One region of the Planococcus sp. APC 3906 genome, then DNA from elsewhere that is predicted to be linked to it. Evidence: riboswitches for the same ligand, from Rfam matches in the RefSeq annotation. Region 1 holds a riboswitch; each other region holds the start of a gene.

Evidence for each region. Region 1 has a riboswitch for S-adenosylmethionine ahead of QMA09_RS00965 (methionine ABC transporter ATP-binding protein). Riboswitches for the same ligand answer to the same signal wherever they lie in the genome.
Region 2: another riboswitch for S-adenosylmethionine. It lies ahead of QMA09_RS13630 (methionine biosynthesis PLP-dependent protein); the one in region 1 lies ahead of QMA09_RS00965 (methionine ABC transporter ATP-binding protein).
Region 3: another riboswitch for S-adenosylmethionine. It lies ahead of QMA09_RS11000 (methionine ABC transporter ATP-binding protein); the one in region 1 lies ahead of QMA09_RS00965 (methionine ABC transporter ATP-binding protein).
Region 4: another riboswitch for S-adenosylmethionine. It lies ahead of mtnK (S-methyl-5-thioribose kinase); the one in region 1 lies ahead of QMA09_RS00965 (methionine ABC transporter ATP-binding protein).

Annotation. Positions count from the first base shown of each region.
Region 1 is NZ_JASDCW010000001.1:186,805-194,476, reverse strand. Features, by position in the region: gene QMA09_RS00975 (O-acetylhomoserine aminocarboxypropyltransferase/cysteine synthase family protein) at 1-339, opposite strand, end outside; SAM riboswitch class I at 443-558, opposite strand; gene QMA09_RS00970 (glycerol-3-phosphate acyltransferase) at 692-1,333, shown strand; SAM riboswitch class I at 1,438-1,551, shown strand; gene QMA09_RS00965 (methionine ABC transporter ATP-binding protein) at 1,691-2,722, shown strand; gene QMA09_RS00960 (methionine ABC transporter permease) at 2,712-3,362, shown strand; gene QMA09_RS00955 (MetQ/NlpA family ABC transporter substrate-binding protein) at 3,701-4,537, shown strand; gene QMA09_RS00950 (M20 family metallopeptidase) at 4,557-5,756, shown strand; gene pepT (peptidase T) at 5,978-7,195, shown strand; gene QMA09_RS00940 (STAS domain-containing protein) at 7,339-7,672, opposite strand, start outside.
Region 2 is NZ_JASDCW010000026.1:13,716-21,387, forward strand. Features, by position in the region: gene ystJ (NADP-dependent malic enzyme) at 268-1,500, shown strand; gene metC (cystathionine beta-lyase) at 1,579-2,751, opposite strand; gene QMA09_RS13630 (methionine biosynthesis PLP-dependent protein) at 2,748-3,869, opposite strand; SAM riboswitch class I at 3,949-4,051, opposite strand; gene QMA09_RS13635 (antibiotic biosynthesis monooxygenase family protein) at 4,276-4,581, shown strand; gene QMA09_RS13640 (hypothetical protein) at 4,578-4,931, shown strand; gene QMA09_RS13645 (cobalamin B12-binding domain-containing protein) at 4,951-5,604, shown strand; gene QMA09_RS13650 (STAS domain-containing protein) at 5,582-6,340, shown strand; gene QMA09_RS13655 (LLM class flavin-dependent oxidoreductase) at 6,888-7,672, shown strand, end outside.
Region 3 is NZ_JASDCW010000017.1:39,228-46,899, forward strand. Features, by position in the region: gene QMA09_RS10975 (acyl-CoA dehydrogenase family protein) at 1-1,325, shown strand, start outside; gene QMA09_RS10980 (arsenate reductase family protein) at 1,488-1,841, shown strand; gene gcvH (glycine cleavage system protein GcvH) at 1,921-2,301, shown strand; gene QMA09_RS10990 (toprim domain-containing protein) at 2,763-3,101, shown strand; gene QMA09_RS10995 (thioredoxin family protein) at 3,108-3,419, shown strand; SAM riboswitch class I at 3,467-3,571, shown strand; gene QMA09_RS11000 (methionine ABC transporter ATP-binding protein) at 3,653-4,678, shown strand; gene QMA09_RS11005 (methionine ABC transporter permease) at 4,671-5,339, shown strand; gene QMA09_RS11010 (MetQ/NlpA family ABC transporter substrate-binding protein) at 5,374-6,189, shown strand; gene QMA09_RS11015 (dicarboxylate/amino acid:cation symporter) at 6,338-7,507, shown strand; gene QMA09_RS11020 (prolipoprotein diacylglyceryl transferase) at 7,611-7,672, shown strand, end outside.
Region 4 is NZ_JASDCW010000006.1:110,950-118,621, reverse strand. Features, by position in the region: gene QMA09_RS05790 (2-hydroxy-3-keto-5-methylthiopentenyl-1-phosphate phosphatase) at 1-331, opposite strand, end outside; gene QMA09_RS05785 (2,3-diketo-5-methylthiopentyl-1-phosphate enolase) at 337-1,551, opposite strand; SAM riboswitch class I at 1,631-1,740, opposite strand; SAM riboswitch class I at 2,265-2,419, shown strand; gene mtnK (S-methyl-5-thioribose kinase) at 2,497-3,681, shown strand; gene mtnA (S-methyl-5-thioribose-1-phosphate isomerase) at 3,681-4,742, shown strand; gene QMA09_RS05770 (sugar ABC transporter substrate-binding protein) at 4,739-5,821, shown strand; gene QMA09_RS05765 (sugar ABC transporter ATP-binding protein) at 5,884-7,440, shown strand; gene QMA09_RS05760 (ABC transporter permease) at 7,364-7,672, shown strand, end outside.

The DNA.
Region 1 (7,672 bases):
AGTGCCGCCGTACAAATTGCTGTCCGCGACGATCTCATCGCCCGCTTCCGCTACATTCAAGATTGAAAAAGCGATGGCTGCCATGCCGGATGCCAATGCCACAGCTGCAGTGCCGCCTTCAAGCAGCGCCACACGCTGTTCGAATACGTCGACTGTCGGGTTCATGATGCGTGAGTAGATATTGCCAGCTTCTTTTAAGCCGAATAAATTCTGCGCATGCTCTGTATCTTTAAACACATAGGAAGTTGTTTTGTAAATCGGCACTCCTCTTGATCCTGTTACGGGATCGGGCTGCTGGCCGCCGTGCAATAAAAGAGTTTCAGGTTTAAAATTCGTCATTTCTATTCCTCCTAATTTTTTATAGATAGAAACCAAGGTTGAGGAGGGAACAGAAAAAGCCCTCTTCGGTTAAGAAGAGGGCCGTCATATACGGGTATACCTCCTCTCATCTGCCAGATCCCGTCGTGCCGGATCTGTAGGATTTAGCACCTTTCCAAGCTGCGCTTGTTGGTTGCTGGGCATCACAGGGCCTATTCCCTCCGCCTCTCTTGATAAGAGTATTCAGATTTAGTTTTTCATCTTGTTGTGAAGTATAAAAAGAATGGAAAGCAATGTCAAGCATAAAATTCGAATAATTTTGAAACTTCGAAGCGCCTATTGCGTTAAAATTAAAGGAAGGAGGAGAAGGCAGATGTTATTTTGGACGATTTCAGCACTCATATCAGGTTATATCATCGGTTCTTTGCACGGCTCCCTTATCTCCCAGCTGTTGACGGGCGTCAACATCAAAAAAGAAGGCGTCAAAAATTCCGGGGCATCGAATGCCGCGATCGTGCTTGGTTGGAAATACGGCGCACTCGTTGCCGTTCTCGATATTGCCAAAGGCATTCTTGCGGTTGCAGGATTCCGGCTGCTGCTGGACGCCTCCGCGCTGCCGGATGGTACGGTCTGGACTTTATTGTTCACTATTGGCGCGGGCGTCGTGTGCGGCCACAACTTTCCCATCTACATGAAATTCAACGGCGGCAAAGGAACTGCGCCGCTCATCGGTGTAATGCTGGCGCTCGATTGGAGATTCGGAATTGCCGGCTTGCTTCTATTGGTCATCGTTTCACTTGCCACCGATTACCTTGTGGCTGGTGTACTCGTTCTTTACGTCACGCTGCTCGCCGTGGCGGTGTTTCCGGCTGACGGATTCTGGCCTGTAGCCATCGCCATTCTGCTGTTTGCGATGTCGATTTGGAAGCATACAGAGAATATTGCACGCGTTAAAGATGGCACGGAAAAAAGGGTTTCTGCCGTACTGCGTAAAAAAACGGCTGGCTCTGCTTAAGCAGGTGCCGGCAGAATCGCGCCAAAACTTTTTTCGGGAATTTAGTTGACTTTTACAACAGCCCCCTTTAAAGTAAGCATTACAAATCGAATACGTACATCACTTTCTTATCCAGAGAAACCGAGGGACAGGCCCTATGACGTTTCGGCAGCGGATTCGCTTCATGCGAAAACTGTGCTAATTCCTGCAAATGCATCCGTGCATTTGGAAGATGAGAACGAGATGGTTTCATGCCGAAGCCCTCTTTTTTTCTGTTGGATTAAGAAAAAAAGAGGGCTTTTTATCGTTCACTTTTGGAAAGATTGATCCGTACCGAAAAGGTTTGCATAGAATCACCAGCTTGAGGAGGCGCTTTACATGATTCAATTCGAGGAGGTCACCAAAACCTACCAATCCGGAAAACAGGAAATCCACGCTTTGAACGGCATCGATTTGACTGTCGAGACCGGAGAAATATATGGTGTCATCGGTTTCAGCGGCGCCGGAAAAAGTTCACTGATCCGCACCGTCAATTTATTGGAACGGCCGACTACCGGACGCGTGCTGATCCACGGCAAAGACATTCTGGCCTTGTCAGGCAGTGAAATCCGGAAAACGCGAAAAGACATCGGCATGATTTTCCAGCACTTCAATCTGCTGAATTCGAAAACGGTTTACCACAACGTCGCCATGCCGCTGCTGCTGGCAAATACGCCGAAGAACAAGATCAAGGAGCAAGTGAAAAACTTGCTTGAGTTTGTCGGCTTGGCTGACCAAGCAGAAAAATACCCGGATCAATTATCGGGCGGCCAAAAACAGCGCATCGGCATCGCCCGGGCGCTGGCCACCAATCCTTCCGTACTGCTATGCGATGAAGCGACTTCCGCTCTTGATCCGCAGACGACCCAGTCGATTCTGGAATTGCTGCGCCGCATCAACCGGGAATACAACATCACGATCCTGCTCATCACGCATGAAATGGGCGTTATCCGTGAAATCTGCGACAAAGTCGCGGTGCTGGAAGCCGGAAAAGTCATCGAAAAAGGAACCGTGTTCGATGTCTTCACCAATCCGCAGCAGCCGACCACCCAGCGTTTCGTCCGCTCCGTCATGAACGATGAGCTGCCGCCGTCGCTGCTGGAGCAATTGCAGGATCCATCGCGCAGCCATTCCATTTACCGCATCCAATTCACTGGCTCATCGGTCGGGCAGCCGCTGATGTCCCGCATTTCACGTGATTTCAATTTGGACTTGAATGTTTTATTCGGCAACATTACTGAACTGCAAGGCGAACCGTACGGCAACCTGATTGTCGAATTCACCGGTCCAGCTGCCGAGATACAAAACGCGCTAACGGCAATCCGCAGCGACACCGTAAAGGTCGAGGAGGTGCAGCATTATGCTAGTTGATAACGAACAAATCTTGGAAGCGCTGTGGGAAACCGTTTATATGACCAGTGCGTCATTCTTCTTCTCCCTGTTGATCGGCTTCCCGCTCGGCATCTTGCTGGTCGTCACCCGCAAAGGCCATTTGCTCGCCAATGAACCCGTATCCAAAGTATTGAACATCGTCATCAATATTTTCCGTTCCGTGCCATTCATCATCTTGATGGTCGCCATCATCCCGCTGACGCGGCTGATTGTCGGCACATCGATCGGTACAGCAGCAGCAATTGTCCCGCTGGTCTTCTACGCCGGCCCGTACATCGCCCGCTTGATCGAAAACTCGCTGCTTGAAGTCGATAAAGGCGTCATTGAAGCGGCGCAAGCGATGGGCGCCTCACCGGCCCAAATCATCTTCCGCTTTTTGATCCCGGAAGCATTGAGCTCACTCGTGCTCGCCCTGACAATCGCCATTGTCGGCTTGATCGGCGCATCTGCCATGGCAGGCGCGATCGGAGGCGGCGGACTCGGCGACCTCGCCATCACTTACGGCTACCAGCGTTTCGACACGATGGTCATGGTCATCACCGTAGCGATTCTCGTCGTCCTGGTGCAAGGCGTCCAATCCGCCGGCAACTTATTGTCTAAACAAGTTCGAAGAAGATAAATATGAAATACAATTTGAAACAAAGAAACTAACTTTAACAAACCGCTGCGGTCGCTCTGGGCATGGCTCTCGCCATGAGCCGAGAAGAACACTCGTCTCATAGCTTCGCCTAGCCCTTTGCCGCGCCTCCGCTCAAATATCTCTAGATATGGAGCAAAACAGCGGAGAAAACCTTACTGCTCCTGCAGCGCTATGCGCTTCGTCGCAAAGACTTGCCCTCGCAGGCTTCGGGTAAGTCTTGCCCACGGCAAGCGTAGCTGTTTTGCGGAATATCGGTATCTAAAGAATATTATTTCAATTAAAATATTCAACTAAACCCACTATTGGAGGAATCTCAAATGAAAAAAACGACAGCTCTTTTATTGATAACAATCCTTGCCTTGCTGCTGGCAGCTTGCGGCAATGACGAAGAAGGCGCAGATGGCAATCGAAAAGTCACATTGGGCATCAGCGGCTCGGATACGACGATTTGGGACCACATCGCTGAGAAAGCTGAAAAAGAAGGAATCGACCTAGAAATCGTGACGTTCTCTGATTACGTAGCGCCGAACATCGCTTTGGCAGAAGGCGAACTTGATTTGAATGCTTTCCAAACGATTTCTTATTTCGATGAATTCGTTGCAGAACATAAACTTGATATCGTTCCGATCGGCTCGACCGTTATTGCACCGATGGGCCTTTACTCTGAAAAGCACGAATCGATCGACGAACTGCCTGAAGGTTCACAGATTGCCGTACCGAATGAAGCGACGAACATGGGCCGCGCCTTGCTGCTTCTTGAAGAAGCGGGCTTGATCGAACTTGCGGATGAAGCCGGTTTGACAGGCACAGCTGATGACATTACAGATAACCCGAAAAAACTTGAAATCGTGCCGATGATTTCCGGCCAAACACCGCGTGCTATGGGTGACGTTGCCGCTTCCATCATCAATAACGGCATTGCAGTCGATGCCGGCTTGAACCCTACCGAAGACCCGATTGCCCGCGAAAGTGAAACAGCGACACCGTACATCAACTTGATCGCAGCGAGTGAAGAAAATGCAGAAGATCCGGATTTCCTGAAAATAGTTGAACTTTACCAGCAGGAAGACACGAAAGAATTCATCATCGAGCACACGAAAGGCGCTCAAATCCCGACATTCGTTTCAGTTGAAGAACTTGTTGATTATCAATAATTCTTGAGGAGGAATTCCAATGATCATTGCCAAAGAAGCTTCCCAGACCATTTCCCAGTCGATTGATTCCAATCAGGCAGCATATTTTGAAGCTAGCCAAGCGATACACGTCAAACCGGAAATCGGCAACGAAGAGTTTTTTGCCAGCAAGACCTTAGTGGCGCTGCTTGAAGAGGCCGGTTTCACTGTCGAAACGGGCGTTGCCGGCCACGAAACCGCCTTTTACGCGAGCTTCGGCGGCGAGCTTCCCGGTCCGTCCATCGCTTTTCTTGCGGAATACGATGCATTGCCCGGCCTTGGCCATGCTTGCGGCCATAACATCATCGGCACGACAAGCGTTGCAGCTGCTATTGCGTTGTCAGAAACACTCGCTTCAACCGGCGGCCGCGTCGTAGTGCTCGGCACCCCTGCTGAAGAAGGCGGACCCCACGGCAGCGCGAAAGGCAGCTTCGTGAAACACGGGCTGCTCGAAGGCATCGATGCGGCGCTGATGATCCACCCTTCAGGGAAAACGGCATTGACCGGCAATTCGCTGGCAGTGGATCCGTTGGAATTCCATTTCTATGGCAAGCCGGCACACGCTGCCGGCTCTCCGGAACAAGGCATTAACGCGCTTGATGCAGTCTTGCAGCTTTTCAACAGCATCAATGCGCTGCGCCAGCAATTGCCGTCCGACGCCCGCGTCCACGGTATCATCACCCACGGCGGCGATGCACCGAACATCATTCCGGAATACGCCGCGGCGCGATTTTACATCCGCGGCGATTCATGGAAAAAAACGGCGGATACCGCTGCAAAGATCCGCGCGATTGCTGAAGGTGCCGCACTTGCAACGGGCGCCAGCGTGAAAATCGTCCGTTTCCAAAACGAAGTGAAAGACTTGGTTCCCACTCCCCTCCTGGATTCGATTTTACGCGATGAATTGGAAGCGGTCGGCGAACATGTAGCGGAGTCGCGCAATTATGGGCTCGGTTCCACGGACGCCGGCAACATCAGCCATGTCGTCCCGACGGCGCATCCTTACATCAAAATCGGTCCCGATGACTTGATTGGCCACACGCCGGAGTTCCGGGAAGCCGCAAAGTCGGATTTAGGCAATGAAGCGTTGATCCGCGGTGCCAAAGCGCTGGCGAACACCGGCTATCGTTTGTTGACAGACGCTTCTCTCTTAAGTGAAATCAAACAAGCGCACGCCCAAGCATTAGCAGCAAAAAATTAAATATTTTTAACGGAAGGCAGCGGCGACGCTGTCTTTTTTATTGGCTAGAAGCGTATTTTCCTCGTTGCAGAGCGTATTCTGCTGTTTATGGGGCGTATTTCTCGATTTGCAGAGCGTATTTCAACCGCAATAGAGCGTATTTCCATTTTCCATCGCCGTATTCCCAAAATTCTCTCTTATCATGCTAAACTTAAAGCAATACATATCTAGGGGGAACATTGATGATTGAAACTTTGATCGAGCGCCTTGTGCGCTATGCAAAAATTGATACGCAATCCGATTTTGAGAACAACGAAACGCCGTCGACTCCTGGCCAATGGAATTTGCTGCGCGAACTTGAAAATGAGATGAACCGCATCGGCCTCCAAGAAGTTGGCATGGACGAACATGGCTATCTTTTCGGCACATTGCCTGCCACTACCGATAAGCAGCTGCCGGTCATCGGCTTCCTGGCGCATGTCGACACGGCGACGGATTTCACCGGCAAAAACGTCAATCCGCAGCGCATTGAAAATTACGACGGCAACGACATTCAGCTCAGCGACACCGTGGCAATGACCGTCGCCGACTTCCCTGACTTGAAAAACTACGTCGGCCATACCTTGATCACGACTGACGGCACGACATTGCTCGGTGCTGACAATAAAGCCGGCGTCGCTGAAATCATGACAGCAATGGAATACTTGCTGCAGCATCCTGAAATCGAGCATGGCAAAATCCGTGTGGCATTCACACCGGATGAAGAAATCGGACGCGGCCCGCATAAATTCGATGTTGCCCGTTTCGGAGCAGATTACGCGTATACGATGGACGGCGGCCCACTTGGCGAATTGCAGTACGAAAGCTTCAATGCCGCTGGCGGAAAATTAACCGTCCAAGGGAAAAGCGTCCATCCGGGATCTGCCAAAGACAAGATGGTCAATGCCCAGACAGTGGCGATTCTATTCCAGGAAGAAATGCCGAAAAACGAAGTGCCTGAACGGACAGAGGGCTATGAAGGTTTTATTCACTTGAATAGTTTCAAGGGCGATGTCGAAAAAGCGGTGCTTTCGTATATCATCCGTGATTTCGATAAAGAGAAGTTTGAAGCGAAGAAAGCGCATATGAAAGCTGTTGCAGCGAAGCTGCAAGAACAATTCGGTGCCGATGCAATCACGTTGGAGCTTGAAGACCAGTATTACAATATGCGCGAAAAAATCGAACCGTCGATGGAAATCGTCGACGCTGCAGAAGCTGCGATGAAGAAACTCGGCATCACGCCGAACATCGTGCCCGTGCGCGGCGGCACAGATGGCTCGCAATTATCGTATATGGGCTTGCCGACACCGAATGTCTTCACCGGCGGCGAAAACTACCACGGGAAATACGAGTTCATCTCAGCTGAAAACATGGAAAAAGCGACACAAGTCATCATCGAAATCGTTCAATCGGCAAAATAAAAAAGCGCCCGCGGGCGCTTTTTTTATTGTCCAGCTGCAACGGCCAGATTCTCGGGTCATAAACCAGCCCAGCTATGTGGCAAAGAGCGCCACTTCGCTGGTCCGTTTTATGCCTGTCAAATCTTAGCGGCCGTTTCCGCATTTCAAATAATGGTTCTCCCGTTTTGTGCTAAGGCGTAATGGATGCCATGCTGCAAAGTATGGAAGCATTGAAATTTCGATAAATTCAAACCGGTTTCCGTAATGATCATGCTCATATGTGGGGATATTCCGACCAGGATGGCTTGGCTGCCGATCAATGAGGCTGTGGTGCCCAATTTGTCGATTAGGCCAGCCGCTTGATGCGTGAATTCTGCATTCAGCCCTGTCAAATCCAGTACGAGGTATTTCGCTTTGTATCTTGGCAGGTTCTGCAATGTTTTCACAAGCAGTTCTTCCGCGCGCGCTTCATCATAAGTGCCAAGCAGCGGCACGACG
Region 2 (7,672 bases), on a different contig from region 1:
CTGGTTTGCGGAATATCGAAGGTTATAAATATTAGTCCAACTTATACAATTGAAAAGACAGTGAAAACGATTCGTTTTCACTGTCTTTTTTGTTTTTATGTGTCTTACTGTAAAGGGTGGCTTCTGGGACTCTTTTGAGATGAAGGCGCTTTCATGGGAGATTCGTCTCAGCCTAAAGTCCGAATATTACAAGAAAAATCAGAAAAGTCTTTCAATTGGTGTTAAACGCTTTATAATGAACAATTATAAACAAAGGGAGATGAGGCAATGGCGAACCTAAGAAACGACTCTTTGCATCTGCATCGGGAACATCAGGGAAAACTCGAAGTCCGTTCAAAAGTGGCGGTCGGAAATGAAAGGGAGTTAAGTCTCGCCTATTCTCCTGGGGTAGCAGAACCGTGCAAGGAAATTGCGCAGGACACGGGGAAAGTCTACGAGTATACGATGAAAGGCAATACGGTGGCAGTGATTACAGATGGCACTGCAGTGCTCGGGCTTGGCAATATCGGCCCTCATGCAGCGCTGCCGGTGATGGAAGGGAAAGCGGTGCTGTTCAAGGAATTCGCAGGTGTTGATGCTTTTCCAATCTGCTTGGACACGACAGATGCGGAGACAATCATCCAAACCGTTAAACTGCTGGAGCCCGGTTTTGGCGGCGTCAATTTGGAAGACATTTCAGCGCCAACCTGTTTTATCGTCGAGCAGCGTTTAAAAGAAGAAATGGGCATCCCGGTATTTCACGACGATCAGCATGGAACGGCCGTCGTGACGCTTGCCGGATTGATCAATTCCTTGAAGCTGGTAGGCAAAAATGTCGACGAAGTGAAAGTGGTCGTCAACGGCGCAGGAGCTGCAGGGATTGCAGTCGTCAAGCTGTTGAGCAAGTATGGTTTCAGCCAATTGATCATGTGTGATACGAAAGGCGCGATTTTTAAAGGGCGTTCCTACGGAATGAACCCGTTCAAGGAAGAGGTCGCAGAAATGACCAATTATGGACGTTCTGAAGGCAAACTTGGAGAGGTTATCAAAGGGGCGGACGTCTTTATCGGCGTATCGGCAGAGGGAGCTTTGAGCGAAGAAATGGTGGCGTCGATGAATGCTGAACCGATCATTTTTGCGATGGCGAACCCGAATCCGGAGATTCTGCCCCACGCGGCAAAACGTGCAGGGGCTCGCATTGTAGGCACGGGGCGATCCGACTTCCCGAACCAAGTCAATAACGTTCTGGCGTTCCCAGGCATCTTCCGGGGTGCACTGGACGTCCGCGCCACTGAAATCAATGATGCGATGAAAATTGCGGCAGTGGAAGCGATTGCCGGGCTGTTGGAATTTCACGAACTCCACGACGAATACGTCATTCCAGCGCCATTCGACCTGCGCGTTGCGCCTGCAGTAGCAGCCGCAGTAGCGCAAGCGGCGATTGATACGGGAGTGGCTAAGCGGCCAATTGGCACGAATGCCTCCGCTGCACAGGAAGCTCTTTCAGGAAAAAGTATATAATAGAAGAAAGCCGCCCATTCATCTTTTAGAATGGGCGGCTTTTTTCTGGAATTTTGGATTGCATCAGCATGTGTGAATTTATTTCACCAGCTCAGGAGTCTTTGTTGCGCGTCGGACTTTTTGCAGAGCCTGTTCGAGGTCTTCCAGCAAGTCGTCACGGTTTTCAAGGCCGACCGATAACCGCAGGACGCCGTCTGTGATGCCGCGCTTTTCGCGGTATTCTTTCGGCATTGACGCATGGGACATCGTCGCCGGATACGAAAGGATGGTTTCGACGGCGCCTAAACTTACCGCGAAAACCGGAATTTCGAGGCTTTCCACAAAAATGCGTGCGGCATCTTTGTCCTTCAGGCGCAGCGATACGACTGCGCCTGCATCGCGTGCCTGGCGCTCATGGATCGGATTGCCGGGATGGAACGTGAATCCGGGATAATAGACTTCTTCCACGGCGGGATGGCTATGCAGATATTCCGCAATGACACGAGCGGAAGCAGATGATTGCTTCAAGCGTGCGCCAAGCGTTTTGATGCCTTGGATCAAAGTATAAGAATCGTGTGCTCCTAAAACCGAACCGAAGGTATTTTGAATAAAACCAAGGCGATCCGCCAATTCCGGATCTTTGACGACTGCGAGCCCTGCGATAATGTCACTATGGCCTGAAAGGAATTTCGTCGCACTGTGCAAGACGACGTCTGCCCCCAAAGCAAGCGGGTTCTGATACAGCGGCGTCATGAATGTATTGTCGACGAATGTCAGGCAGCCATTGGCTTTTGCTAATTTAGCTGCAATTTCAATGTCGGTGATATTCATGACCGGATTGGAAGGTGTTTCAATGTATACGACTTTCGTATTGGGCTTGATTGCTGCGGCCATTTCGCTGAGGTCAGTCATGTCGACAAAGCTGTAGGAAATGCCGAATTTGGTAAGCACTTCCGTTACAAAACGGTAAGTGCCGCCGTAGACATCTTCCGATACAAGGACGTGATCGCCAGCCGACAGCAGCATGAATGCGGAGGAAATGGCAGCCATGCCGGAAGCGAAAGCGAATCCGCGTGTACCGCCTTCGAGTTTGGCAATGGTTTCTTCCAGTTTTAACCGTGTAGGGTTCCCGGAGCGGCTGTAATCGAACGGTCCGAATTCGTCAAAACTTGGCTGATGGTAGGTGGAAGACAAATGAATCGGAACATTGACCGCTCCGGTTTCTTTGTCGACGCCGGCAGCGTGGATGAATTGGGTTTCCAAATGTGTCATAGATGAAGGACCTCCTTGTCCAGTTTTGCGAATGCTTGCGTCAGATCGGCTGTCAGGTCTTCACTTTCTTCGATGCCAACGGAAAAGCGCAGCAGGCGGTCGCAAATTCCGCGGCGCGTCCGCTCTTCATAAGGGATATCGGCGTGCGTCTGGGTGGCAGGATAAGTGATGAAACTTTCCACACCACCGAGGCTTTCAGCGAACGTGATCAGTTCCAGGTTTTCCAGAAACGGCCCGACTAATGCGGCGTCTTGCAAGCGGAATGACAGCATGCCGCCTTTGCCGGGATACAGGACATCCGTAACTGAAGGATGATGTTCCAGAAATGCGGCAGCTTCGCGTGCATTTTTTTCGTGCTGTTTCATGCGAAGCGGCAGCGTCTTCAAGCCGCGGATCAACAGCCAGGAATCGAACGGCGACAACACTGCGCCAGCTGAGTTGTGGAGTACGCCCAATTTCTCGCAAAGCGCTTCGCCTTTAGCGGCAACCAGGCCGCCGAGCACGTCATTGTGGCCGCCGATGTACTTTGTCGCGCTGTGCAAGACGATATCTGCGCCTAATGCGATCGGCTGTTGAAGATAAGGCGTTAAGAAGGTGTTGTCGGCAATGAGCAGCAAATCATGTTTTTTAGCCAGTTTTCCGTAAGCGGCAAGGTCGATTTCCTGCATCAATGGATTAGTCGGCGTCTCGATGAACAACGCTTTCGTTTTATCGGTGATCAAGCTTTCAGTATGGCTGACGTCATGGAAATCTGCGTAGACGGTGCGGATATTGTAAATTTCCGAATAATGCTGGAGCAGGCGATAAGTGCCGCCATAAATATCTTCAGGCACCAATAATTCGTCTTCCGGCCGGAACAGCGACAGCACCAGCTGGATTGCCGCCATTCCGGAACTACAGGCAAAGCCGGCATCCGCACCTTCAAGAGCGGCGATGCCTTCTTCCAGCACGGAACGCGTCGGATTTTTCGTGCGCGTATAATCATAGCCGGTCGATTTGCCGAGCCCTTCGTGTTCATACGCAGTCGATAAATAAATGGGGGTGCTGACAGCGCCTGTCGTTTTATCTGTTTTATTGCCTAATTGCACTAATTGGGTTTCAATGCCGAATTTTGTCATGGGAATCATCCTTTCAAAATGAAAAAACAGGGGCTTTCTTCTCGAATAAAGAAGAAAGCCCCTGTTTGGGAACAAATTCTTCTCATCTTCTAAGCCGAAGCCTATTGGAATTAGCACCGTAGCCAAAAGGCTGGTTGCTGAGACTTCACAGGGCCAAATCCCTCCGTCTCTCTAGATAAGAAATAAATTATGAAATTTTATGTGTGTTATTTGGATAAAGATTACTTTAATACACTAGAGCAAATATTACAAGAGAAAAGTGGAAATTGTTAAAAAACTAACAGCCAGCAGGCAGAAATAAAGGAACTGAAAGTGCACAGCTTTTCGAAGAAGCTTTGTATTGCTGTTAATTCGTATGTCGAAAGGGTATACTATACAGTAGAATTTAGCGGAAAGGGGCTTTTCGATGTATATTGTAACGTCCACTGTAACGGTGCCGGAAGAGAAAACAGATGATTTGATCGCCATTTACCAGCAACGGTCCCGCCGTGTGGATAAGGCTGAAGGATTTGTTTCTTTCCGGCTGATTCAGAATACGAAAAAATTGAACGAATTGACGGTGCATCTTGAATGGGCATCGAAAGAAGCATATCTCCAATGGGTGAGAAGCGACGAGTTCAAGGAAATCCATGAGCTTGAAAAGCATTACCCGGACCAGCAATTGGCAGGCATAGCGCCGAAAGTCCGCCAATACGAAGTGGTGGCCGAATGAACCGGGATGTAAAAATACAAATTGCTTCGAATACGGCTAAAAGCATCTACGAAGCGTATCCGAACTTATGGGAAAGATTCGGGGAGCGCGGCTTTTTGCGCACCGAAGAAGATAATATGCATCATCTTGATCATCTGGAAACTGCGTTCGAACTGCAGGACCAACAGGTTTTCATTGATTACAGCAAATGGCTTGAAACGGTGTTGACAAGCCGCAACGTTGAAACAGCTTTGATTGTCGATAATTTTGAACGGCTCATCAATGTTTTGCCCGGAAATGTGAATGCCAAAGAGGAAGAGTTTATGATTGCGTGCTTAGCGTGTGCAAATAAAGAGCTTTCCGCCCGGTAACCTTAAGGAGGTGGAATCTATGATTCATCCAGTGCAATTAGCGGAATTATTTCTAGAGGGCAATGATCGGGACGCTATCGGACATATCCGTACATTCCTGAAAACCCATAGCCAAAAAGATTTATATGATCAATTGCTGACGCCGGCGATGTACCATGTCGGCGAGCTGTGGGAAAATAATGAGATAACCGTTGCCGATGAACATTTAGCAACGGCGATCTGCGATTTCGTCGTAACTGCGGTTGAAAATCGTGGCCAGGCCGAAGTAGGCGAGGCGCGGAAAGTGATGGTGCTCGGACCTGAAGGCGAAGACCATTATATCGGTTTGAAGATGGTTTCTAGCTTGTTCAGGGAAAATGGCTGGTCAGTCAAATACCTGGGGCCGAACATGCCGCTCAGCCACGCTGTCGAAGCGGCAACTCGCTGGCAGCCGGATGTTATCGCGTTATCCGCAGCACTTGTCTACAGATTGCCGACGATTAAAGCGTATATCAAGGAATTTCTTGCACTTGAACCGGCGCCGACGGTCGTATTTGGCGGCAGAGCAGTGTCAAAAGCCAATATGGCTGCGCTGCATGAACAAGGTGCAATTGTCATTAAAGATTTAGACCAGTTGGAACGCTGGCTGACGATGGGAGAGGAACCGCAAGATGAATACGGGATATCAATTTGACGGTTTGCCACTCCCGGCGATTCAATTGAACAATAGCCTTTCCGTAATAAGCTGCTCGCAAGAGGCAAGCAGCTTATTCGGAGATTTCACCGCCTTAAGAGACATTGTCGATGAAGGCAGCCTGAAAAAAGCAGGGAATTTGTTGAAGCCTCAAAAGACACCGATTAAATTCGAATTGAATTTCGTGACAAAAGACTTAGAATTGATTTTGGCTGATGTTTATGGGAAATGGGACAGCGACTTCAGTTTATCTGTCATCATTGTTCCGAAGATGGATGAAATGTCTGGTGTTTCAACTCAGCTGCGCCTTTTGCAGAATCGGCTCCGTGAAACGGATTATGATTTATTCCAGGAAAAGGAGCTGACGCTCAAGCTTTTGGAGCGGGTACGCCTTCTTTCTGCGCCATGCATCCAATTGAACCAACAGCAAGTGCTGATTCCGCTGTTCGGCGATCTGACAAAGGCGAAAGTGATTGCCATCAGGGATCCGCTGCTTGAAAGCATCCATAATTTCAAAGCGGAAACGGTGCTGGTCGATTTTACAGCAGTCGACCGGATAGATGAGAAAGGGCTCGATGAATGGGAAGCGTTGCTCCAATCCTTAAAAGTGATGGGCAAAGAATGCATCATTACAGGATTGAAGCCCGAGCACGCGAAAAGCTTGCACTTGATGAACTCACGGCTGACGATGCGTTTTTCAGCGTCGCTGCTGGGTGTGCTCTCGGGTAATAGATAAAACCGGCTCCTGGAAAGAGGCCGGTTTCAGACTGTAGACAAAGTCTACTCAAAATGAATAACTGTGTAGAGTCCAACCGGTCTAGCCACTTCGCTTTCCGTGGGCTCAGCTTCAGCCTCCTCGTCACTGACGTTCCTGCGGGGTCTTCAGCCTTCGCTGTCCCACAGGAGTCTTCGTGGCTAGCCCGGTTGTCAGCATGTAGCTCTAATTGAAGAGAGTAACCAACTCATTCATTTTTCGTAAGCATTCTCTCAAGGATTCGGAGCACAATGCGGCGACTCCTGCGGAAGAGCGGAGTGATGAGACCCCGCAGGAGCTTGCGACGAGGAGGCTCAGCGCTTCGTCCGCGGAAAGCGTCCGCATGGAGTGCAGAATCCGGTATACCTAAGATGAAATGACTTTTAATTCTTTAAAAATATAAAAATTCATTTGTCTATTTCCTGAAACCGGCTCCTAAAAAAAGGGCCGGTTTTTCTATGCGCTGAGCAGGAACTGTGAAGAAAAAGGCAAGTACCGCTACACTTGTAAAAGTGAGGAGTGATGAACAATGGCAAATAAAAAATTTGAAAACATCCCGTTGGGCGTGCTGGACTTGGCACCTATCAATAAAGGCAGCGATGCGGCTCAATCATTCAAGAACAGCGTCCGTTTGGCGCAGCATGTAGAGGAATTAGGCTTCAGCAGGCTGTGGCTGGCTGAGCACCACAATATGCCAGGCATCGGCAGTTCAGCGACATCGGTGCTTATTGGCCATATTGCGGGGCAAACGGAGCGCATCCGTGTCGGTTCAGGAGGCGTCATGCTGCCGAACCATGCGCCGCTTGTCATTGCCGAGCAATTCGGTACGCTTGAATCGTTGTATCCTGGCCGCATCGACCTTGGATTAGGGCGTGCGCCAGGGAGTGACCAGGCGACAGCTTATGCGCTGCGCCGTACCTTGCACAGCAGCGGCGATGAGTTTCCGCAGCAAGTAGAAGAGCTGCAAAATTATTTTTCTGAAAATCCAAAAGGCAGCGTCCGCGCTTTCCCAGGAACCGGGTTGGACGTGCCGCTGTGGCTGCTCGGTTCGAGTGGATTCAGTGCGCAGCTGGCAGCAATAAAAGGCTTGCCGTTTTCTTTTGCCAGCCATTTTGCACCGGATTATACGATGCAGGCATTGCAGCTTTACCACCAGAATTTCAAACCATCCGCCGCATTGAAGGAGCCGTATGCCATGGTTGGCGTCAATGTTATTGCAGCGGATACGCAAGAACGGGCTGAATGGCTGGCAACATCCAGCCAGCAGCAGATGTTTGCGCTGATGAGAGGCATGCCGACCCATTTCCAGCCGCC
Region 3 (7,672 bases), on a different contig from region 1:
GTTCAGGGTCAGATGCATTGGGTGCGAAAACGACAGCTCGCTTGAACGAAGCTGGCACGCATTATGTATTGAACGGTGAAAAGCAATGGATCACCAACGCTGGTTTTGCTGACGTTTTCGTGGTTTATGCGAAAATTGATGGCGACAAATTCTCAGCGTTCATCGTTGAACGTGCATATGATGGCGTTTCAGTCGGGCCGGAAGAAAAGAAAATGGGCATCAAATCTTCATCGACTCGTACATTGATCTTGGAAGACGCGCAAGTGCCTGTGGAAAACCTATTGGGTGAAGCTGGGCGTGGGCACATCATTGCGTTTAACATCCTGAACATCGGGCGCTACAAATTGGGCGTTGGCACAATCGGAGCTTCGAAGCGCGCGATGGAAATCACGATTCCGTATACGAACCAGCGCCAGCAGTTCAAGACACCGATTTCATCATTCAACTTGACGCGCGAGAAATTGGCGACGATGGCTTCACACCTATATGCAGTGGAAAGTTCGGTTTACCGCACAGTCGGTTTGTTCGAAGACCGCATGAGCGAGTTCACGGATGAGCAGCAGGCTGACGGCAAATTGGTTGCTGACTCAATCGCTGAGTTCGCAGTTGAATGTTCGTTGAATAAATTCTTCGGTACAGAAACGCTTGATTATATCGTTGATGAAGGCGTTCAGCTTCACGGCGGCTACGGCTTTATGCAGGAATACGAAATCGAACGCATTTACCGTGACTCGCGCATCAACCGTATTTTTGAAGGAACAAACGAAATCAACCGTTTGCTGGTTCCTGGTACGTTATTGCGCAAAGCGATGAAAGGCGAACTTCCGTTGCTGCAGCACGCACAGAAATTGCAAGAAGAATTGCTCATGATGATGCCGGAAGAAGTCGGCACAGAAGCTTTGGTGCAGGAAAAATACCTGGTCCGCAACGCGAAGAAAATCGCCTTGCTGGCAATTGGCTTAGCGGCGCAGACGTACGGCACGAAATTGGAGCAGGAGCAGGAAGTTCTCGTGAACATCGCTGACATCGTCAGCAATGTATTCGCAATGGAATCTGTCGTTCTCCGCACCGAAAAAGCGATCGCTGCATCAGGCGAAGAAAAAGCACAGCAGAAATTGCTGTATACGCAAATTTATTGCCAAGAAGCATTCGATAAGATCGAGAAAGACGCGAAAGAAACATTGATCGCAGCAATCGAAGGCGACAACCAGCGCATGATGCTTTCAGCATTGCGCAAACTGACGCGTTCGACTCCGTACAACGTCATCGCGAAGAAACGCGAAGCGGCTGTTAAATTGATCGAAGCAGAAAAATACGTGGTGTAACAGGGACCAACAGGCTCATTCGGTGAGCCTGGTACGAAAAAGGGATTGGGCAGGGGGCCTAATCCCTTTTTTGCGTTAACCGGAAGGTACAGGCGAAGGGAGTATTTTACATCGACGCAGCGCCGGCGATTTGGTAAGCTTGGAAAAAAAGGAGGTTTTTTCTTGATTACTTATTACGCGTATCCGAAATGCACAACTTGCCGAAAAGCGAAGAAATGGCTTGACGATCAAGGGGTTGAATACAACGAAATCAATATCGCGGAAGCACCGCCTTCTAAAGAGCAGCTTAGCGAAATTTATGCAGCGAGCGGAGTCGACTTGAAGAAGTTTTTCAACACGAGCGGCATGAAATACCGGGAGCTTGGGCTAAAAGACAAATTAGCTGATATGGCAGAAGAAGAACAGCTCGAATTGCTGGCTTCCGACGGCATGCTCATCAAACGCCCATTGGCTTATGGCGACGGAAAAGTGACGCTTGGATTCAAAGAACAGGACTTTGAAGCGAGCTGGAGATAGAGCAATTGATTTCTTGTATTTCCGATTTGTTTATGTCAAACTTAGATATGAGTAAACTACATAATATGGAGGGTTTTCGATGAGCACACCACTAGAACTTCGTTATTCAAAAGAGCATGAATGGGTCAAGGTAGAAGGCGCGACAGCACGGATCGGCATTACTGATTTTGCACAAGCTGAACTTGGAGATATCGTTTTTGTTGAATTGCCGCAAGTTGGCGACGAACTGAAAAAAGACCAGCCTTTCGGCAGTGTCGAGTCTGTTAAAACTGTTTCTGAACTTTACGCTCCAGTCAGCGGTAAAGTGGTAGAAGTGAACAGTGAGCTTGAAGACAGCCCGGAATTTGTTAACGAATCCCCTTACGAAAATGCGTGGATGGTGGTAATCGAATCCCCTAGCGAAGCTGAATTGGGCGAATTGATGACAGCTGAGCAATACAAAGAAATGATCAACGAGTAATGAAAAGCGCCTATGTGGCGCTTTTTTTATACACAAATGTGGATATCTATATGATATTTTCTAATATCGCGATATTCCGCAAAACAGCTCCGCTTGCCGCGGGCGAGCGCCAAGCCTCTTCAGCCCGCTAGCGCGTGCTTCCCGGGTCTCGGCTGTCTCGCTTTCCCGCATGCGTCTCCGCTGTTTTGCTCCATATCGAGAGATCTCTTAGCGACAAGCTTGCACAGAAGCAGTTCCCTTTCATGTCTAGAAGTTAGCGCAGCACTACACGAGCAGTAAGGTTTTCTCTGCTGTTTTGCTTCATTTCAAGAGATATTTTAGCGGAGGCGCGTCCAAGGGCTAGGCGAAGCAATGAGACGAGTGCTTTTCTCGGCTCATAGCGAGAGCCATGCCCAAAGCGACCGAAGCGGTGTATAAACTTTAACTTTGATTGTTCAACTTATCTAGCGAGGTGTTGCATGATGGAAAAAGTGATTTTGGTGGAAGGAATCAGCGACAAAGCGAGAATAGCGCCGCTTATTGCAGAACCCGTGACGATTCTTTGCACAAATGGTACAGTAAGTGCAACAAGGCTTGAAGAATTGCTGCTGCCGTTTGAAGAAATGGATATCATCATTTTGGTGGATGCGGATAAATCAGGCGAGAAGCTGCGCAAACTGGTGAAGCGCGAGTTTCCGGAAGCCCGCCATTTCTATATCAACCCGAGCTACAAAGAAGTAGCTGCTACACCTATTCGCATATTGATGGATATATTGATATCGGCAAACGTTCAAGTCAATAAGTTTATAGCTGAAGGATGAATTTGCATGAAAGAATGGACACATAAAGAATGGCTGAAAGAAAAAAATACAAACGACGTGGCTGCCTACTACCTGTATGCGCCGATGTGCGGCACTTGCCAGATTGCTTCGAAAATGCTGGATGTCGTGCAGGAACTGGTGCCTGATTTGCCAATGGGCAAAGCCAACTTGAATTATGTACAGGAAATCGCTTCGCTGTACCAAGTGGAAAGCGTTCCGTGCCTGCTCATCACACAGAACGGACAGCTGAAAGAAAAGATTTACGCGTTCCAATCCGTACCTTATCTATATGGAAAGTTGAAATCAGTTGACGTATAAAACCAAGCGTGGTAAATTAAATTTCTGAAATTAATTAAATATCGTTACTCTTATTAAGAGTGGTGGAGGGAAGTGCCCTATGAAGCCCGGCAACCGTCATGAAAATGAAATGGTGCCAAGTCACGCGAAGCTGAAACTTCGGGAAATGAGAGATCGGTTCAACTTTTACAGTTACCCTTCTGCTCATTTCTGCGCAGAAGGGTTTTTATTTTTGGATTAGGAGTGTTTGGGAAATGATTGAACTTAAAAAGTTATCGAAAGTGTTCGATACGGGCAAAGGCTCGTTGACAGCGGTCGATGGAGTGGAACTGGACATCGCGCCAGGCGAGATTTTCGGAATCATCGGCTATAGTGGAGCGGGCAAGAGTACGCTCATCCGCCTATTGAACGGTTTGGAAAAGCCGACGTCGGGATCAGTCGTCATCAATGGCCAGGACATTACAGCGATCAACAGCAAAGACTTGCGCAAAGCACGCCAGAAAGTCAGCATGATTTTCCAGCATTTCAATTTGCTGTGGTCGCGCACCGTCAAAGAGAATATCGAATTTCCGCTTGAAATTGCAGGAGTGCCGAAAGAAAAACGTGCTGAGCGTGTCTTGGAACTTGTGGAACTCGTTGGCCTCGCTGGAAGAGAGAATGCGTATCCTTCGCAGCTATCCGGAGGGCAAAAGCAACGCGTCGGCATTGCCCGCGCTTTAGCGAACAACCCGGAAGTGCTGCTATGTGATGAAGCCACTTCTGCATTGGATCCCCAGACGACGGATTCAATCCTGGATTTGCTGGTCGATATCAACAAAAGGCTCGGATTGACAATTGTGCTGATCACGCATGAAATGCACGTCATCCGCAAAATCTGCCACCGCGTCGCCGTAATGGAAGGCGGGCGCATCGTCGAATTGGGCGATGTACTGAACGTTTTCCAGGCGCCAAAGGAAAACATCACGAAACGCTTTGTGGCCCAGGTGACAGATACCGAAGATTCCCAGGAAACCATCAAGCATTTGCGTGAACTGTATCCGTCGGGTGTCCTCATCAAGCTGGTATTTGTCGGCGACCAGACCGAGCAGCCGATCTTAACGAAACTGATTCGCAAATACACTGTCGATATCAACATCGTGCAGGGAAATATCGCACATACGCAAAGAGGGGCTTACGGTACATTGATCTTACAAATAAAAGGCTCTCAACCTGAAATTGATGAGGCGATCGCCTTCCTCAATGCAGAAGACGTCCAAACGGAGGTGATGGCAAATGATTGAGTCATTATTCCCTAACGTCGACTGGAATGATATGTGGGAAGCGACGCTCGAAACTTTATACATGACGGCCATGTCGACATTCTTCACTTTTGTCATCGGCTTGGTGCTCGGCGTCATCCTGTTTTTGACGGCGCCGAAACAATTATGGGCCAACAGCATCGTCAATTGGCTGACCGGTGCATTCGTTAATATTTTCCGTTCAATTCCGTTCATCATCTTGATCATCTTGCTGATTCCGTTCACGAAGTATATGATCGGAACGATTCGCGGACCAAACGCCGCATTGCCAGCATTGATTATCGGCGCCGCACCATTTTACGCACGCATGGTTTTGATTGCGCTGAAGGAAATTGATAAAGGCGTTATCGAAGCCGCCCGTTCAATGGGTGCAAGCACATGGACCATCATCCGCAAAGTGCTGCTTCCGGAATCCAAACCGGCACTTATTTCCGGCATCACGGTGACAGCCATTGCTCTTGTTGGTTATACCGCAATGGCAGGCATCATCGGAGCCGGCGGCCTGGGTACCTTGGCGTTCCTTGACGGCTTCCAAAGAAGCCGCCAAGACGTCACGTTAATGGCCACAATCCTTATCTTGATCATTGTATTTGCCATCCAGTTTATCGGTGACCGTTTGACTGTCAAGTCAGACAAGCGCTAATCATAAAAAACACATAAAAAGGGAGATTGACAACATGAAGAAATTTGTAGCAGGAACAGTATTAACAGCATTTGCACTAGCAGGATGCGGAGCAGACGAAGGCGGCTCAGGAGAAGAGTCATCAACATTGAAAATTGGTGCATCCAACGTGCCGCATGCTGAAATTCTTGAACAAGCTCAACCGATCCTTGAAGAACAAGGCATCGAGCTTGAAATCGAAACATACCAAGATTACATTTTGCCGAACCAGGATTTGGAAGCTGGCGAAATTGACGCAAACTACTTCCAGCACGTCCCTTATTTGGCTTCACAAGTTGAAGAATTCGGCTACGAATTTGAAAACGCTGGTGGCATCCACATCGAACCAATTGGTGTTTATTCGCAAAAATACGACTCTTTAGAAGAACTTCCAGAGGGTGCTACTATCCTGATGAGCAGTTCAGTTGCTGATCACGGCCGTATTTTGTCTATGCTTGAAGCGCAAGGCTTGATCAAGTTGGATGAAGCTGTAGAGAAAACAACAGCAGAAGTCAGCGATATTGCGGAAAACCCTAAAAACTTGAAGTTTGAAACAGATTACGAAGCAGCAATTTTAGTGCAAATGTACGAGCAAGGCGAAGGTGACGCTGTGTTGATCAACTCCAACTACGCAATCGATGCCGGCTTGAACCCAATGGAAGATTCCATTGCCCTTGAAGATTCAGACTCGCCATACGTTAACATCATCGCAGTCCGCAAAGGCGATGAGGACAATGAAAACGTAAAAGCATTGGTTGAAGTATTGAAATCAGATGAAATCCAAGACTTTATCCTAGAAGAATGGGGCGGCTCTGTCGTACCTGTAGACTGACCAAAAAGCATCCGAGAGGGTGCTTTTTTATTTTGCAGAAATAATGAAAATATTCCGCGTTTTTTTGAATCTATTCTTTTATTTTGCCGCCTGTGATACTTTTGAATAATAATGATAATACAATTGTTCATATGGGGAGGACATAGTAATGAAGATCAAGTTCGGTTTATTGCCGAGGATCATTTTGGCCATCGCTCTGGGTGTATTGATTGGCTCATTTGCGCCGGAATGGCTCGCTCGTGTATTCGCAACATTCAATGCTATTTTCGGAAGCTTTCTTAATTTCATCGTTCCTTTGATTATTCTTGGGTTTATCGCACCCGGTATTGCAAAACTCGGCAAAGGCTCAGGGAAATTGCTCGGATTGGCTACTTTTTTTGCTTATTTCTCGACAATAATTGCAGGGATTCTCGCATTTATGGCGTCAACGACAATTTTGCCGAATTTCATGAAAGCCGGTACGATGAGCAACATCGACGATCCGGAACATGCACTTGCTGCATCTTATCTTACTTTGGAAATGCCGCCGGTATTCGGTGTTATGTCTGCGTTGATCCTCGCATTTTTGCTTGGAATCGGCATGGCTTCAACAGGCAGCAAAACAATGGTTTCGTTCTTTGATGAATTCCAGGCGGTTATTGAAAAGACGATTTCGTATGTCATCATTCCCTTGCTGCCATTCCATATTTTCGGGATTTTCGGCAATATGGCATACGGCGGGGCAGTTGCTGAAATCCTGTCCTTGTTTGCGGTTGTATTCGTAATGATCATCATCCTTCACTGGATCATGCTCTTGCTTCAATATACGGCTGCAGGAACTTTGAATAAGAAAAATCCGTTCTTCTTGCTGAAAACGATGATGCCGGCCTACTTTACAGCGCTTGGCACCCAGTCATCTGCGGCGACGATTCCAGTTACCGTCCAGCAAGCGCGCAAGACCGGAGCCAACGAACGTGTTGTTGACTTCGCAGTGCCGCTGTTCGCAACGATTCACCTTTCCGGCAGCACAATCACAATCGTGTCTTGTGCGGTCGGTGTCATGTTATTGACTGGCGAAGTGCCGGCTTTCGGTAGCATCTTGCCGTTCATCTTGATGCTCGGCGTCACCATGATTGCTGCGCCAGGTGTGCCAGGCGGTGCTGTAATGGCAGCTATCGGATTGCTCGAGTCCATGCTCGGTTTTGACCAAACCATGATCGCGTTAATGATTGCCCTTTACCTAGCACAAGACAGCTTTGGAACTGCAACGAATGTAACGGGCGACGGTGCTTTATCGATGATCGTCGATCGCTTCACGAATGGAAAAAAAGCGGTGTAATAAAAACAATATTTCACCTATTTCGACTTTTCTCCCAAATATATACAATCAGAAAAAGCTGTGCTACTATAATTTTGATTGTAAGAAAAAGGGGGAAATATTTATGAAGAAATTATTGGTTATCGGGTTCTCAGCTGCACTTCTATTAAGTGCTTGCGGTGAAGA
Region 4 (7,672 bases), on a different contig from region 1:
ACGGTTTAATGAGCGGGTGGACAAAAAAGTCGATGCCTCCGCTGACGACATAAAGCGGAATTTCACGTTCGCGCGTGTAGGCGACAAAATCAGCAAAACCTTCGCGGATTTGCGCCTGCTCCAGAACAAATTCGATCACTTCATCTTTTTTGGCGGCCGGCAGCAGCGAGAACATTTGCGCCACGCCATCGCGGATGGAGATTTCCTGGGACAGGATTCGGTCTTTTATTGGAGTCCATCCCGGTGGATCAAAATGCTGAAGGATGGCGATGATGTTGTCTGAGTTGGTGATGGTGCCGTCAAAATCACAGAAGATGACTGTTTTATTCATGCTTATTACCCCCACATATCCAATGCTGTTTTTAATTCGTGATGGTGTTTGGCGGCTTCGTCAAGTGACTGTCCGTTCAGCACGGCGTCAATTGCCTGGCGGAATGCTTTGCCGCCGCCAGCCGCGCCGTCCGGATGGCCATGGACGCCGCCGCCTGCGTTGATGATGCTGTCAGTGCCGAAATCTTCGAACAGCTGTGGCACAAGGCCGGGATGGATGCCGGCTGAAGGCACCGGGAAAGTGCGTTTCAACGGGCTTGCTTTCACCAGTTCTTCGCCAAGCGCCAAGGCCTGGCTCTTTTCAAGTGCAACACTGCCGTAAGGGGAGGGGAACAACGAGAAGTCCGCTCCGGCAATGCGCGTCAATTTGCCGAGTGCGAGTGCGGTCGCCAACCCATAAGTCGGAGAAGAAGTGAAAGCGCCGCTGAATGCCGGATGGGCCATCAATGGGAGCCGGATGTCCGGGTCTTCCGCCAATTCCTGCAGAACGTCGAGCCCGTAAGCATGGACATTGAACAGCAGCGCGTCAGCCCCCCGTTCCCGTGCTTTTTTCGCTTTGTCGCGAAGCGTGGACGTGCGGCCGGAAAGATTCACGGCATACAAGGTGCGGTGGCCGGTTTCCTCGAACACAGCCTGCAGCACTTCTTTGCCAGCGGTAATCCGCTGTTCGAATGGCGTCAACGGATTGTCAAACAGGATTTCGTCGTCTTTCACAAGATCGACGCCGCCGAGCGCCTGCTGCCGCAGCTGGGCTTTCAAAAATTCCAAGTTCCGGCCGATTACGCCTTTGAAAATACTCATCACAAGCGGCCGGTCCTGGACGCCAATCAAACTGCGGACGCCTTCGATGCCGAATTGCGGCCCAGGGAAATGCCCGAGCAGTTCATCGTCGAAAGCTAAATCGAGCAGCTTCACTTCGCCGTCGAGCGACAGCTTTCCGAACACCGTGGTCAAAATGGCCGGCAGGTCCGGCGAGAAATTCGCGCTCGGATACGAGATTTTCGCTTCCGCGCGGATCAGTCCCGGGTTCAGCGGATGCGGTGCATCTTCAAACTCGGTGACCCAGATTACTTCACCTTTATGCTGTTTTAATTGCTCCTGCTCGAGAAGCGGCAAATCAGTCCACGAACCGATCGTCAAGCCAAGCGCGATGCCTTCCGCCTTTTTTTCAAATGAACCGGGTTTTCCGTAAAGTTGGTATGTCGCTGTCAATCTGCTCAAATCATCCACACTCCGTTTAAATTAATTGGAAATAGAAAAAAACCTCTTCAAACAAGAAGAGGTTAATGGGCTTAACAACTTCTTATTTCTCAGCCTGTCAAACGGGCTGCAAGAATTAGCACCGTGTCCATTGCTGGACCGGTTGCCGGGTGTCATAGGGCTTGTCCCTCCACCTGCTCTGAATAAGAATGCGTATTCAATTGGTTTCGCTATACAAAGTAATTCTGATTATTCCACGATTAAAACTTTCTGTCAATAATTATCTGTAAATTGTGGGTGAGGAAAAGTGGGATATTCGACCGATATTCCGCAAAACAGCTTCGCTTGCCGCGGGCGAGCGCCAAGCCTCCTCAGTCGCTTCGCTCCCTGCGGGGTCTCGGCTGTCTCGCTTTCCCGCAGGCGTCTCCGCTGTTTTGCTCCATATCTCGAGAGTCTATAGCAACTTCAGAAAGTGTATCTTTCGTGTTCTTTGTTAAAAGAAATGAAACACTATTATAAGTTTTAACATTGAATGAAGCGGAAGGCGGCGACACCTGCGGGACTAGCCTGTGCTGAAGACCCCGCAGGAGCGAAGCGACGAGGAGACTGAAGCCAGGCCCGCGGTAAGCGTCCGCCTGAAGCGAAACGAAAAGGAATATTGAAAAAAGTTATTGACACTCAATTCTGAATCGTGATAGGATTCTTTTCAAACAGCAAACACATATGCAACAACACTCTTATCAAGAGCAGGCAGAGGGATATTGGCCCTATGACGCCCAGCAACCGACCGTAATACCTTCGTGAGAAGGGGCGCTTCAGCGCCGGGATGAAGATCCCGCAAGGCACGGTGCTAATTCCATCAGAAATATACATTTCTGAAAGATAAGAGGCAGGGAAACTATATTTCTGAGCCTCTTTCTTTTGGGAAAGAGGCTTTTTATTTTGCATTCGAAAGGTAGATGACATATGGCAATAGCAGCTAAACAATACGAAGAATTGACAATAGAAACGGCGGTGGCGCTTGCGAGAACGCATTATCCATTCCCGGAAGGCGCGGCATTGCAATGCGACGAAATCGGCGATGGCAATTTGAATTACGTGTTCCGCGTGGCGGACCCGGAAAGCGGCAAGAGTGTGATTTTGAAACAGGCGCTGCCGTATGCGAAAGTTGTCGGCGAAAGCTGGCCGCTGACCTTGCAGCGCGCGCAGATCGAGGCGGACGCCCTTCGGAAACACGGCGAGTTCGTGCCGAATCTGGTGCCGGCGGTATATGCCACGGACGCGGTTTTGGCATTGACGGTGATGGAAGACTTGTCGCATTTGACGATTGCCCGTGAAGGCTTGATTGCCGGAAAGGCGTATCCGCAGCTGTCGACGGACATCGGCGAATACTTGGCGCGCACCTTGTTCCAGACATCGGATTTTGCGCTTCACCCTTTTGAGAAGAAAAAGCTCGCTGCGGCGTTCTCGAATCCGGAGCTTTGCAAGATCACCGAAGACCTCATTTTTACAGATCCGTTTTTCGACAATGAAACCAACGATTTCGAACCGGAGCTGAAAGGGGCTGTGGAAGCGTTATGGGCCAACAAGGCGCTTCAGCTGGAAGCGGCGAAATTGAAGTTCAGCTTTTTGACCGAAGCGGAAGCGCTGCTGCATGGCGACCTCCATACCGGCAGCATCTTCGCGAGTGACAGCGAAACGAAGGTCATCGATCCGGAATTCGCTTATTACGGGCCGATCGGCTTTGATGTCGGCTTATTCCTCGCCAATTTGATTTTCCAATCGCTGACACGCAAGGGGAATCAGCGCAAAGTGATCCTTTCGCATATTGAACGGACATGGGAAACGTTCGAGGCGCGGTTCACGGACCTTTGGGAAAACAAAGGCATTGAATCTTTCCAGCAAACGGCAGGCTACCGCGAGTTCATCATCGAGAAGATTTTCCGGGATGCTTTGGGCTTTGCGGGCTGTGAATTAATTCGCCGGACGATCGGCTTGGCGCATGTAAAAGATTTGGACGGCATCGAAGACGACAGCCGCCGCATCGAGTTGAAGGAGCGGGCATTGCAGTTTGGCGAAAAGCTGATTTTGCAGCGTGCTGAAGTGAAGAGCATCTATGAAGTGACAGCGTTGATCGGGGAGGCGGAATAATGGCAATCCCGTTATCAATTTCCTGGCAAGACGGCAAGCTGACGATTTTGGACCAGCAGAAACTGCCGCATGTAATCGAGTACGTGGCGCTGGAAACCTTGGAAGATGTCTATGACGCGATTTTATCGCTGAAAGTGCGCGGCGCACCGGCAATCGGCATCGCCGCTGCATATGGACTGGCGCTCGCGGCGGTGCGACACGACACGGAAGAACTTCAGACCTTTTTCCACTTAGTCGAAAAAGACGCGGCGCACTTGGGCAGCTCGCGCCCGACAGCGGTTAACTTGGTATGGGCGCTGGATCGGCTGACAGCGAAAGTGAAGGAGGCTGCCACCGTAGAGCAGGGGAAAGTGCTGCTGCTCGAAGAAGCGGTGCGCATCCACGAAGAAGACGAAGCAGCGTGCCGGAAAATCGGCGAATACGGCCTGGCTTTATTGGAAGGCAAAACGCGCGTCATGACGATTTGCAACGCCGGTTCCATCGCGACTGCGAAATACGGCACAGCGTTGGCGCCGTTTCATCTCGGAAGTGAAATCGGACGGCAATTCGAAGTGTATGCCTGCGAAACGCGTCCGGTCTTTCAAGGGTCCCGGCTGACGGTATGGGAGCTTCAGCAATCAGGGGTCGACGTGACGCTGATCACCGACAGCATGGCCGCCCATACGATTGGCGCGAAAGAAGTCGAGGCGATCATCGTCGGAGCCGACCGCATTGCAGCGAACGGCGACACGGCGAACAAAATCGGCACGCTGAATTTAGCGCTGCTGGCTGATGCGTACGGCATCCCGTTTTATGTAGCGGCGCCGGCATCGACATTCGATGTATCCATTTCTTCCGGCCGCGACATTCCGATCGAAGAGCGCAAAGCGGAAGAAATCACGCATATTGCCGGCATCCAAATAGCGCCGGAAGGCACGAAAGTATTCAATCCGGCTTTTGATGTCACGCCGGCACGGCTCATCAAAGCCATCATCACCGAACAAGGGGTCATCACCCCAGGGTACGAAAAAAATATCCCTGCCGTTCTCGGCGCTTACACAGGAAAAGGAGCAAATTCATGAAAAAACAATCGCTTTTATTCATCACATTATTATTGATCCTCAGTGCCTTTTTAGCCGCTTGCCAGCCAAAAGGGGAAGTCAGCGAAGAAGGAACGTCAGATGCGACGAAAGCGGAAGCATCGGACCACCCGTTAGCCGGCAAAAAAGTGGCATTGATCATGCAGATCAACCTCGGGACATTTTCCGCGCAATACATTGAAGGCGTAAAAGAGCAGGCTGGAAAATTCGGCGGCAGCGTGACAGTCTTCACTTCTGAAGGCGATTTGGCGAAAATGGCATCGAATTTGGATGCAGCGATCAACCAAGGCTTTGATGCCATCCTGATCGACCACGGCACGAAAGAAGCATTGAACCAAGGCGTTGAAAAAGCAGTGGAACAAGGCATTCCGGTTGTGGCATTTGATGCAGGCGTTGACGTTGAAGGCGTTGTTTCTCTTGAGCAGGGCGACCAGAAAATGGCTGAAATGACCTTGGAGCGTTTGGCTGAAGACAGCGGCGGCGAAGCGAATATCGTAAAAATTTGGGTAGCTGGCTTTGCACCGATGGAACGCCGCCAAGTCGCTTATGAAAAATTCTTGGCGGATAACCCGGGCATCAAAGAAATTACGGCATTCGGCGGGGCGACCAAAAACACCGCTCTTGATACACAGGCACAGATGGAAGCGATTTTGAAACAATACCCGAACGAAGGCGACATTACAGCGGTTTGGGCAGCATGGGACGAATTTGCGAAAGGTGCTGTGCGCGCGATTGAACAAGCTGGGCGCACAGACATTAAAGTGTACGGCATTGACATGAGTGATGAAGATTTGCAGATGATCCAAAAAGAAAACAGCCCGTGGGTAGCATCGGCTGCCGTTGATCCGATGGACATCGGGCGCATCCAGGTGCGTTACGCATATCAATTGATCAATGGTGAAACGCCGGAAGAAAAAGTGGTGCTGGAACCGGTATTCGTGGATGCAGAAAAACTTCCGTCTGAAGCGATTACGACAAATGAATTGAGCGAGTACATCGAAGGATGGGGCGCGAGCGACCAAGGCTACACCGACGATTTGAAAGAATTGGAAGGCAAGTAAAAAATGCACCGAAGCTGTCCTGCATGACGGGGCAGCTTCTTTCTCAGAAAGGAGGCGGGCAGATGGAGCATCCACTATTGGAAATGACAGCTATCCGCAAATCATTCGGCAATGTTACGGCTTTGGAGCAAGCACAGTTCAGCCTCGAAAAAGGGGAAGTCCATGCATTGCTTGGGGTCAACGGTGCCGGAAAAAGCACGTTGATGAAAATTTTATCCGGTGTCTACAGCCAGGACGAAGGAGACATCAAATTGAATGGCTCTCCGCTCGGGCTGCGCTCGCCGAAAGAAGCAAAAGAGCAGGGCATTTATACGGTTTACCAGGAAGTCGACACGGCGATCGTTGCTGAATTGTCAGTAGCAGAAAACATCCTGCTCGACACGTTCGCAGGAGGCAGCTCTTTTTTCATCTCCCAAAAGAAACTTTACGACGATGCACGCCGCGTTTTGAAAGAACTGCAATCGGACAATATCGCGGTCGGCCAGAAAGCGGCCGACCTGACCTTGGCGGAAAAGCAGCTCGTGCTGATCGCCCGGGCGCTCGTCCATTCGGCTAAAATCATCATTTTCGATGAACCGACAGCACCGCTGTCACTGCACGAATCAGCAAAATTGTTCTCCGTTATCGAAGGGTTGAAAGCACAAGGCGTCGGGTGTATTTTCATCTCGCACCGGCTGCCGGAAGTGTTTGAAATCAGCGACCGCATCACCGTCATGGCGGAAGGCACATGGGTCCAGACCTTTGATACGTCTGCTGCTTCACAGGAAGAAGTCGTCGAATCGATGCTAGGCGCTAAACTGAGCAACGAACTGGTGCACCGCGACCATGAAATCGGCGCACCGCAATTGACGGTGGAAGGGTTGTCGGACGAAGGCAAATTGAAAAACCTGTCGTTCGGGGCAGCGGCTGGCGAAATTGTCGGCGTCGTCGGATTGGTCGGAGCAGGCAAAACCGAATTGGCGAAAGCGCTGTTCGGGGAATCGAAGCTCACGTCCGGCACGATCACGCTCGGCGGCAAGCGTCTGAAGTTGAAACACCCTTCAGATGCCATCAAGGCAGGCATCGCATTGGTGCCGGAAGAACGGCGCAAAGAAGGTTTGTTCGTCCAGGAATCATTGTCAGCCAATGCATCTTTCCCGAACCTGCGGAGATTCTCGCCGAAGTTCTTCATGGACAAAAGGGCGGAAAGGGCATTTGCCAAAGACATCATCGGCCGCCTCCAAATCAAGACCGACAACACCGAGACGCCGCTCATCCATTTAAGCGGCGGCAATCAGCAGAAAGTGGCGATCGGCAAGTGGATGTCGCTCGATTCGAAGCTGTACCTATTCGACGAACCGACCAAAGGCGTCGATATCGGCGCCAAAGTGGATATTTTCAAGTTGATCCGCCAATTGGCGGCGAGCGGCAAAAGCTGCGTGTATTTTTCCAGTGAAATTCATGAAGCGATCGGCATCTCCGATCGGATTTTAGTTATGTACAACGGTCAGATCGTGAAGGAATTTTCACGGCAAGAAGCGACCCAGGAAAGGATTTTATTATATGCAAGCGGTGGAAAAGAAGAGCGCGGTGAAAACCGGCAGCAGCACGAAAGAGAAAGCCATACAGTTTCTGTTTAAATACGGTGCCATTGCGTTGCTCGCTATCATCATCTTTTATTTCAGCACGGTCAGCGACGCCTTTTTGACCTATGGCAATTTCAGCGACATCATGCGGTCGATTTCGATCGTCACGTTGCTGGCGCTCGGCGTTACGTTCACGCTCGTCGTCGACGGCTTCGATTTGTCCGTCGGCTCGACGATGTCGCTGTCGACCGTCGTCACAGCGTCGCTCATGGTGTGGTACGATATG